DNA from 2 places in the Erysipelothrix rhusiopathiae genome. Region 2 is predicted to be linked to the other one. Evidence: a T-box and tRNA genes for the amino acid it is inferred to sense, from the RefSeq annotation. Region 2 holds a T-box; the other holds one or more tRNA genes.
The links. A T-box is a leader RNA that pairs with one kind of tRNA and senses whether it is charged. The one in region 2 lies ahead of serS (serine--tRNA ligase), so its partner is inferred to be a tRNA-Ser.
Positions count from the first base shown of each region.

Region 1: it has a tRNA-Ser gene. The T-box ahead of serS (serine--tRNA ligase) is inferred to sense a tRNA for this amino acid. The anticodon was not compared.

Region 1 covers NZ_LR134439.1:1,108,455-1,112,869, forward strand. The annotation lists gene EL194_RS05450 (6-phospho-beta-glucosidase) at 1-433, shown strand, start outside; gene EL194_RS05455 (Cof-type HAD-IIB family hydrolase) at 501-1,286, shown strand; gene EL194_RS05460 (MurR/RpiR family transcriptional regulator) at 1,299-2,156, opposite strand; tRNA gene EL194_RS05465 (tRNA-Ser) at 2,227-2,314, shown strand; gene EL194_RS05470 (MBOAT family O-acyltransferase) at 2,396-3,769, opposite strand; gene EL194_RS05475 (hypothetical protein) at 3,778-4,415, opposite strand, start outside.
Region 2 covers NZ_LR134439.1:74,998-79,412, forward strand. The annotation lists RNA gene ffs (signal recognition particle sRNA small type) at 1-68, opposite strand, end outside; gene EL194_RS00355 (HAD family hydrolase) at 167-955, shown strand; gene serS (serine--tRNA ligase) at 959-2,245, opposite strand; T-box leader at 2,280-2,467, opposite strand; gene gyrA (DNA gyrase subunit A) at 2,543-4,415, opposite strand, start outside.

The sequences.
Region 1 (4,415 bases), 740 kb from region 2:
TGGTGGTGCCCATTATTCTGATGCAGCTTGTCAGTTAATTGCATCGATTCATAATGATTTACGAACCGTAATGACTGTAAGCACTCAAAATAATGGTACGATTACCGATTTGCCATATGATTGTGTTGTGGAGGTTACAAGTGTTATTACCTCTCATGGCGCCGAACCATTTAACTGGGGTTCTTTTGAACCGGCAGCACGTGGTCAACTCCAAATGATGAAAGCCATGGAAGAAACGGTCATTGAAGCCGCGGTTACTGGAAATTATCGTAAAGCGGTTCAAGCCTTTTCGATTAATCCCATGATTCAAGGGGGGCATTACACAATCGATATGCTTCACGAAATGCTTGTAGCCCATAAAGCGTATTTACCGCAATTTGCAGATAAAATTGCGGAACTCGAAAGCCAAGGCGTTAAATACATCGCAGATTAGGGATTATATTGCTATAATGGACAGGAGGCTTTGCCTTCTGTTTTTTTTATGAAAGTTGAGGAAGTATATGATTAAATTAATTGCGACAGATATGGACGGGACACTCTTGGACGCAGATCATGCTTTAACGCCTTCGATGCGGGAAACGATTTTAAAACTGCGTCAGAAGGGGATTAAGTTTGGGGTTGCGACGGGCAGACCCATGGATTCCGCAGTCTTTGGTATACCCGATATCGCAGAATTATTTGATTTCGCAATCTGTGATAACGGTGGTTTTGTTTATGATTTTGCGGATGGTGAGATCCATGAACAGTTCCCATTGAGTGGTGATTTAATTCGTGAAATTTTAGATACCTTTATGCCCATGGGTGGAAACCCCGTATTAACAGGTCCTGGAAAACTGTATACACAATTTGAGGATTTCTATAATATCGAAGTTCGTACACATATTGATTTGGAGTATGTCGATGTTCGTTCTAAAGTGTTAGATTCACATGCTAAAATCATCTTCAGTGGAGAACCTGAAACTTTAGCGCGTATTGAAGCATATGTACATGAAAATCCCGATCCGCGCTATGTTGCGTTTTACTCTCAAAAAGAGTTAATTGAATTTATGGATCCACGGATTAATAAGATGGTCGGACTTCAGTACTATATGGATAAGTATGGTATTACAGTTGATGAAATTATGACCTTTGGTGATAATAATAATGATTTACATATGATTGAAGATGCAGGGCATGGTGTTGCGATGGAGAATGCAACACAAGCTGTAAAGGATGTTGCGGATGCAGTCTGTGGTTTTAATCATGAAGACGGTGTTAAACGATATCTTGATCAATATAAATTTTAAAAAAGACTCCAATCACTGATAGGAGTCTTTTTTTATATACCAAGGGTGTTTTTCGATGATTTTTTGGTTTTTTTCATAATCGATTGCGAAGATTAAAGCGTAAATGAAATCAAGAACGAGTTGCATTGATGTTCGCGAAGAGAAGGATGCCATCTTGGTTACAAGTTCTTCTTGGGGTGAAACATGTACGACTTCTGAGGCATGTGTGCATAAGGGATTGTTTAAGGGACCCGTAATTAAGATATAGGGGATATTTCGTTCAACGAGGGAGTCCACAATGGTTTTGTTATGTTCATTTTGACCGTAATAGGAAATAATGAGGGCAATACTGTCCAGCGGTTGTGTATTGGCTTTGAGTGATTGAAAACCAAGTGATGTTTCGAGGTTACAATCGAGTTCAATGCGAAACAATTTATATTGGAAATCTTGAGCAAGAATTAACGATTGTCCCGATCCGTATAAATAGATATGAGGCGCATAATAGATTTTATGGGCAATTCGTTCGAGTTGTTCAAGGTCGATGTTGTTATAGGTATCACTCATGGATTGATAGTTAAGCGATAAGATTGATTGAACAATTTCAGTGCTTGTGTGATTGCTTTGGAAAGGAACATCATCACGTATGCGATTTTCAGTTATTGAGAATGAACTTAATTCACCAGCAAGTTTAACTTTAAAATCACTAAATCCTTCCGTTTTCATTTTTCGGCAAAAACGGGTAATGGTTGACGCACTTGCATATGTAATTTCAGATAATTCATGAATTGTAAGTTGAGTCACAAGTTGCGGATTTTCAAGGATATACTGCGCAATTTTTGATTCGGTATCCGAAAGTTGGGTACTGTTTTTGATTCGATTGATAAGTAGCACAAAGAAAGCCTCCTTTTTGTATATTATACATTGTTTTCTGTTTAATTATTATGTATAATAAATAAGCACTGGAGAATTGGCCGAGTGGCTTAAGGCACCATCTTGGAAAGGTGGCGAAGTGAAAGCTTCCGTGAGTTCGAATCTCATGTTCTCCGCCAAATTTAAATCAATCTACTCGATGAGTAGAAATAAAGAAAAGAGACCCATATTTTTATGGGTCTTTTTGTTGCTTGTTTTCATTAGAACTGTTGGTAAATAAATGCTTTAAAGGAACTTGTGACAACAAAGATAATGCCGAGTATAAATAATCCAACGATCAAGACCATACTTGCCCTTTGTTGCCATTTTTTTTCGCTTTCATTCCAACGCATGATAAATGCATTAACGATGGGTGTGCAAAACAGGATTGCGAGAATCCAATCAATCGGTCGTGAGAGTACATAGGTTAGGATTTGTTTTATACCAATTAAATTCATATCCCATATGAACATTTTTGATAGAAAATCAAAAGCTTGCCCTAGGGAACCTGCACGGAAGAAAACCCAACCGATATTGATGATGATCAGGGTGATAAGGTGTTGAAGGATTCGTGGTGCTTTTTTGAGTGTTTCTCCCCACACATTACGTTCTAAAATAATAACTAAGAAGTTGAAACATCCCCAAATAATAAAATTTAGAGATGAGCCATGCCAAAATCCGGTTATGAGCCATACAACGAACATATTCAGATAAGTGCGCATTGATCCTTTACGATTTCCGCCTAAAGGGATGTAAATGTAATCTTTAAACCAACGGGTAAGGGTAATGTGCCATCGCTTCCAAAAGTCGCTAAATGATCGTGCGAGGTATGGATCATTAAAGTTTTCTGGTAATCGAATTCCAAACATTCCACCAATACCAATTGCCATGTCTGTATATCCTGAAAAATCCAGGTATAGTTGAAGCATAAACGCAATGGAGCCAAGCCATGCTGTTCCGGTAAAGAAAGCAGTTGTATAAAGCCCTTCGTAGACTTTTGAGGCAATGAGTCCAAAATTAGCGGCTAAATATGCTTTCTTGAATAAACCGATAGTAAAGCGAATAAAACCATTGTATAACATTTCATTCGGTACATCTTTGTTTTCAAGTTTGGTTTCATCATATCTTAAGATAGGTCCTGACGTGATAGTCATAAATAACATAAAGAATGCACTGAATTTAAGCAGGTTCGTTTCGGGCTTTCGACCACGATATGTGACATCTGCTAGATAAGCAATACCTTGAAATGTATAAAAAGATATGCCGAGAGGAGCCATTAATCCTTCTAAAAAAGTCAAGTTTGTTGTTTCAATAAAAAGCGGTTTATACTTAAAGAAAACTAAGACTAAGATATTTAGACTAACTGTAGCTATAAACACCTGCTTATGTGGTTTCTTATACAAGTAGGATGCAGCATAGAAATAGCTCAACATCGATAAAATAATGATAAGCAATGGACCAAGTCCAAGATAACTGATAAAAAATAAATTAAGAACTGCTAAAAGGGATGTCTTATGTTTTCCATGTGTCGCAAGGTTTATGAGAATTGCAAGGGGAAGGAAAACAAATAAAAATGTGTAACTTGTAAGGGGCATAGAATCTCCTATTCATTTTCAATTAAATTAAGTTGTGTGTTTCGAACAAAGACGATTACGTCGAATTTGTTTTTTTCAATGTATTCATATACATTACCTTTATAGGAACGTAAATCCAGTGAATGAACTTCATTGAAATCATAAATCGAAAGGTACTCTAAAGCATTGGCGAATGAATCTCCGATAAAGAGTATCTTAGGTAGATTGTCGCGTTTTGTTTTTATAACTGTATTTGCTTTATCACCATTCATATAATTACCATAAAGTGAAATCGTTTCATCCGCAATCATTACGGGTTCATCCGATGGTGAACTGTCTTCATATCGCTTATATTTTGGGAGCGATTGGTTTTGGGGTTTGAGGTAGTAAAAGATTTCTCCTTTAGAATAGCTTGTATCCGCCATCGTTCGAGAATTATTCCCGATAAAGGGGCTTTCATAAACGATTCGTTCGTAATTGCTGATGGGACGTGTCTGAATGCGAGGATCGTTGATTGTTTCAAGGAGTTCCTGATAAATTAATAACGATGCATCAGCGGTATAGTGGTTATCGGTTTTATAGTAAGGTTCAAGCAAACCATTTTTTAGGAAAACATCAGAACCTGATATAGTCTGAACGGATGCTTTATCTGCCTGTGTACGCAGTG
Region 2 (4,415 bases):
AAGAGCTAATGTAAGGCTGCTGCATTCCTGCCCTGACCTGGTTAACTAGATTATGTTGTTGTAGCATAGTTATTATATCAAAACTGTCCTAAAATGCAACCTCTTAAACGACTATTTTAAATGTTCCACGTGAAACATTATGGTATAATTTTGATGGAGGTTTCTTATGATTAAATTAATAGCTACTGATATGGATCACACGCTTTTAGACGATGATTCAAATCTACCCCGTAATTTTGAAGAAGTACTAAAGACGCTTAAAGATAATAACATCCATATGGTCTTGGCCAGTGGACGCACTCTATTTAGCATTAAGAAAAAAGCGGTTAATTTCATTGATGATCTATCGTTTGTTTCTGACAACGGCGCCATTGTAGAGCACAACGGCGAGATACTGTATAAATCAGTATTCTCTAAACTAGACGTAGAAACAGTAACAAAGGTTTTCCGTACATGTATCGAAACTTCGATTATTGCATCAGGTATTGATTGTGCCTATGTTGAACTCGGCGACCCAATACACGAACAATATCTCGAAGAGTATTATCCTGGGTTCGTTATTGTCGACGATCTCACAGCTGTAGATGTAGATTTTGTTAAGATAACTGCATGCAGTCTCAATCACACGGTTTCTAATTTTAATGAGATCGTTAAAGAATCTTTAGACGGGCACTTTAATGCTGTAACTGCGGGAGCGGTATGGATTGATGTAATGCATTCCAATGTTAATAAGGGATTTGGAATCAAGCACTTGCTAAACGCGCTTAATATCGACGCTGCGGACATTATTACGTTCGGTGACTATCACAACGATATCCAGATGTTAGAGCTGGCAGGAAGCTCTTATGCAGTCGCTAATGCACATGGGGATGTTAAAGGCGTTGTCACTGAAGTTATTGAATCGAATAATGAAAATGCTGTAATGAATCAAATTCAAAAATTAGTAAAAAAATAGAGCCTATTGATTAGGCTCTATTTTTTTCTTGAATCCCATGTAGGGTTGAAGTGCTTCAGGAATCAATACACTCCCATCTGCTTGAAGATTGTTCTCTAAAAATGCGATAAGCATTCTTGGTGGTGCTACAACTGTATTATTTAAAGTATGTGCATAAACACGGCCTTCTGGCGTATCAATACGTATTTTTAATCTACGTGCTTGAGCATCTGTTAAATTTGAACAGCTTCCGACTTCGAAATATTTCTTCTGTCTTGGGCTCCATGCCTCAACATCAACACTCTTATTCTTTAAATCCGCAAGATCTCCAGAGCAACATTCGAGAACACGAACAGGAATATCTAGGGTTCTAAAGAAATCTACTGAATTGTGGTAAAGTTCTTCGAATAGTGCCGCGCTGTCATCTGGGTGGCATACTACAACCATTTCTTGTTTCTCAAATTGATGGATACGGTATACCCCGCGTTCCTCAATTCCGTGAGCCCCTACTTCTTTACGGAAGCATGGTGAGTAACTTGTAAGTTTATGAGGTAGCGTTTCTCCGTCGATAATAGTATCAATGTATTTACCAATCATGGAGTGTTCACTTGTACCGATTAGATATAAGTCTTCTCCTTCGATTTTATACATCATGTTTTCCATCTCTTCAAAACTCATTACGCCACTTACTACATCACGATGAATCATAAATGGAGGGATAACATAGTCATAGCCACGATCAATCATAAAATCGCGTGCATATGAAGTAACTGCGGAATGCAATCGTGCGATATCCTTTTGAAGGTAATAGAATCCAGCTCCCGCAACTTTTCGTGCTGCATCAAGATCAATACCGCCAAACGACTCCATAATATCAGTGTGATAAGGAACGTCGAATCCTTTATCGACAATATCTCCCACTGTATAGCGTTCAACATTCTCACTGTCATCTTTACCAATAGGTACATCGTCCGCAATGATATTAGGGATCTCCATCATTAAAGCTTTTATTTTATCAAACAAAGGTTCTTCGCGTTCTTCGATATCTTTAAGTTCGAGAGCGAAAGCTTGAACTTGTTCCTTTACAGCATTTGCTTCATCAATCTTTTTCTGACCCATAAGCTGACCAATTTGTTTACTTAAAGCATTACGTTGCCCTCTTAGTTCATCGGCGCGAGTCTTAATTCCGCGATATTCAATATCTAGAGCAATGATTTCGTCTACCATATCCGCTTTATGTTCTTGGAACTTCTTCTTAAGGTTTTCCTTAATAAGCTCAGGATTGGTTCTAAATAGATTAATATCTAACATATTTTTCTCCTTTTGAAAATAAAAAAAACACCTCTTAAGGGACGTGTAAACGTGGTGCCACCCTTTTTCATATGTTCCACGTGGAACATACCTTTAACAGATAACGGTTGTCTTCCGAAATGAATCTCTCCAGGGTGGAACTATAAAGTTTTATAATGATTTTCACCAAGCATCATCTCTCTTAAATAAAACAGTTATATTAATCCCTCTCAACGAGTTAAGTAAATTATAGCGATTATCATATTTTAAGTCAAATAGAATCGAAAGAAAAAGCAAGGAGTTTCCTCCTTGCTTATGTTACTCTGCAATTTCTATTTCTTTTTCATTAACAGGTTCTACTTGATCTGTTGTTTGTTCTTCATCTGGTTCCTCAACTGTAGGTTGAAGAATCGCAACTTGCGACACAGAATCTGTTTCACCAACGTTAATCAAACGAACACCAATCGTTGATCGTCCATAAATTCCGATGTTACTGATTTCTGTACGAATAACAGTTCCTTCATTAGAGATGATTAATGCTTCCTCATCACCGTTAACTGCACGAAGTGAGACAAGGTTACCATTCTTCTCAGTAATGTTTACTGTTTTAACGCCCTTAGCCCCACGTTTGGTGCGTCGGTATTCCGCGATGTCAGTACGCTTACCGTAACCTTTTTCGGTTACAGCTAGGATATATTGACCTTCACGGTCAGTAGCAATTCCTACTACTTCACCTTCATCAACATTAAATCCAATAACACCTGATGCTGTACGTCCCATAGAACGGACTTCATTTTCATCGAATCGAACGGCCTTACCGTTGCTTCCTCCGATAATGATTTCATTATCTCCGTTTGTCATGCGAACACCTACGAGTTCGTCATCTTCACGAAGTGTAATCGCAATTTTACCGTTTTGGCGTATTGATTCAAACTCTTGAACTTCAACACGTTTCACAATACCTTGTTTTGTAACGAAGAATGCATATTTTGATTCGTCATCTTTCGCAACTTTAACGAGCGTTTTAACGGTTTCACCTTCTGTAAGGTTTAATAAGTTAACAACTGGTATTCCTTTTGATGTACGGCTTGATGACGGTACATTAAATCCGCGAATACGGTAAACTTTTCCGAGGTTTGTAAAGAGTAATAGATAATCATGTGTCGACATCGCTATAAATTGATCAACGGTGTCTTCATCGTATGTACTAATACCGCGTACACCTTTTCCACCGCGATTTTGTGTATTGAATGAATCAACTGTGGTACGTTTGATATATCCATTCATTGTCATCGTAACAACAATATCTTCAACTGGAATTAAGTCTTCATCTAACATATCAATATCAGCTTCTACAATTTCAGAACGACGATCATCACCAAATTTTGTTTTGATTTCGATTAATTCATCTTTAATGATTGTAAGCAATCGGTCGTGGTTCGCTAAAATATCTTTTAAATCAACAATTAGAATAGTTAATTCATTGAATTCATTCTCAACTTTATCACGTTGCAATCCGGTCAAACGACGCAATTGCATATCTAATACTGCTTTAGATTGAATTTCTGTTAAATCAAACGCTTCATTGAGTCGAGTAATCGCTTCTGGATCATCCTTGGATGAACGTATGATTGAAATAACTTCATCAATATGATCAAGTGCAATCATAAGTCCTTGTAGGATATGTGCGCGATCTTCTGCTTTTTTCAATTCAAATTGTGTTCTACGTGTAACAATTTCAATTTGATGATCACGATAGTGACTTAATACTTGTAATAGATTTAATAACTCAGGTCTTCCATTAACAAGTGCTAACATATTCACCCCAAACGATGATTGGAGTGCTGTAAGACGATAAAGTTGGTTTAATACAACTTCCGCTTGAACTTCTCTTCGTAGTTCTACTACAATACGAATTCCTTCACGGTTTGATTCATCTCTTAGGTCTGTGATTCCATCAATTTCTTTATCACGAACAAGTGTTGCGATTTTTTCTACTAAAGTAGCTTTATTAACTTGATATGGGATTTCGGAAATAATAATTCGTGGTTTACCATTCTTCATTTCTTCGATATCCACTTTTGCCCGCATAACTACAGAACCTCGTCCTGTTTCAAACGCTGACTTGATTCCACTACGTCCAAGTAAAAGTGCCCCTGTTGGAAAATCAGGACCAAAAATATAATCTTCC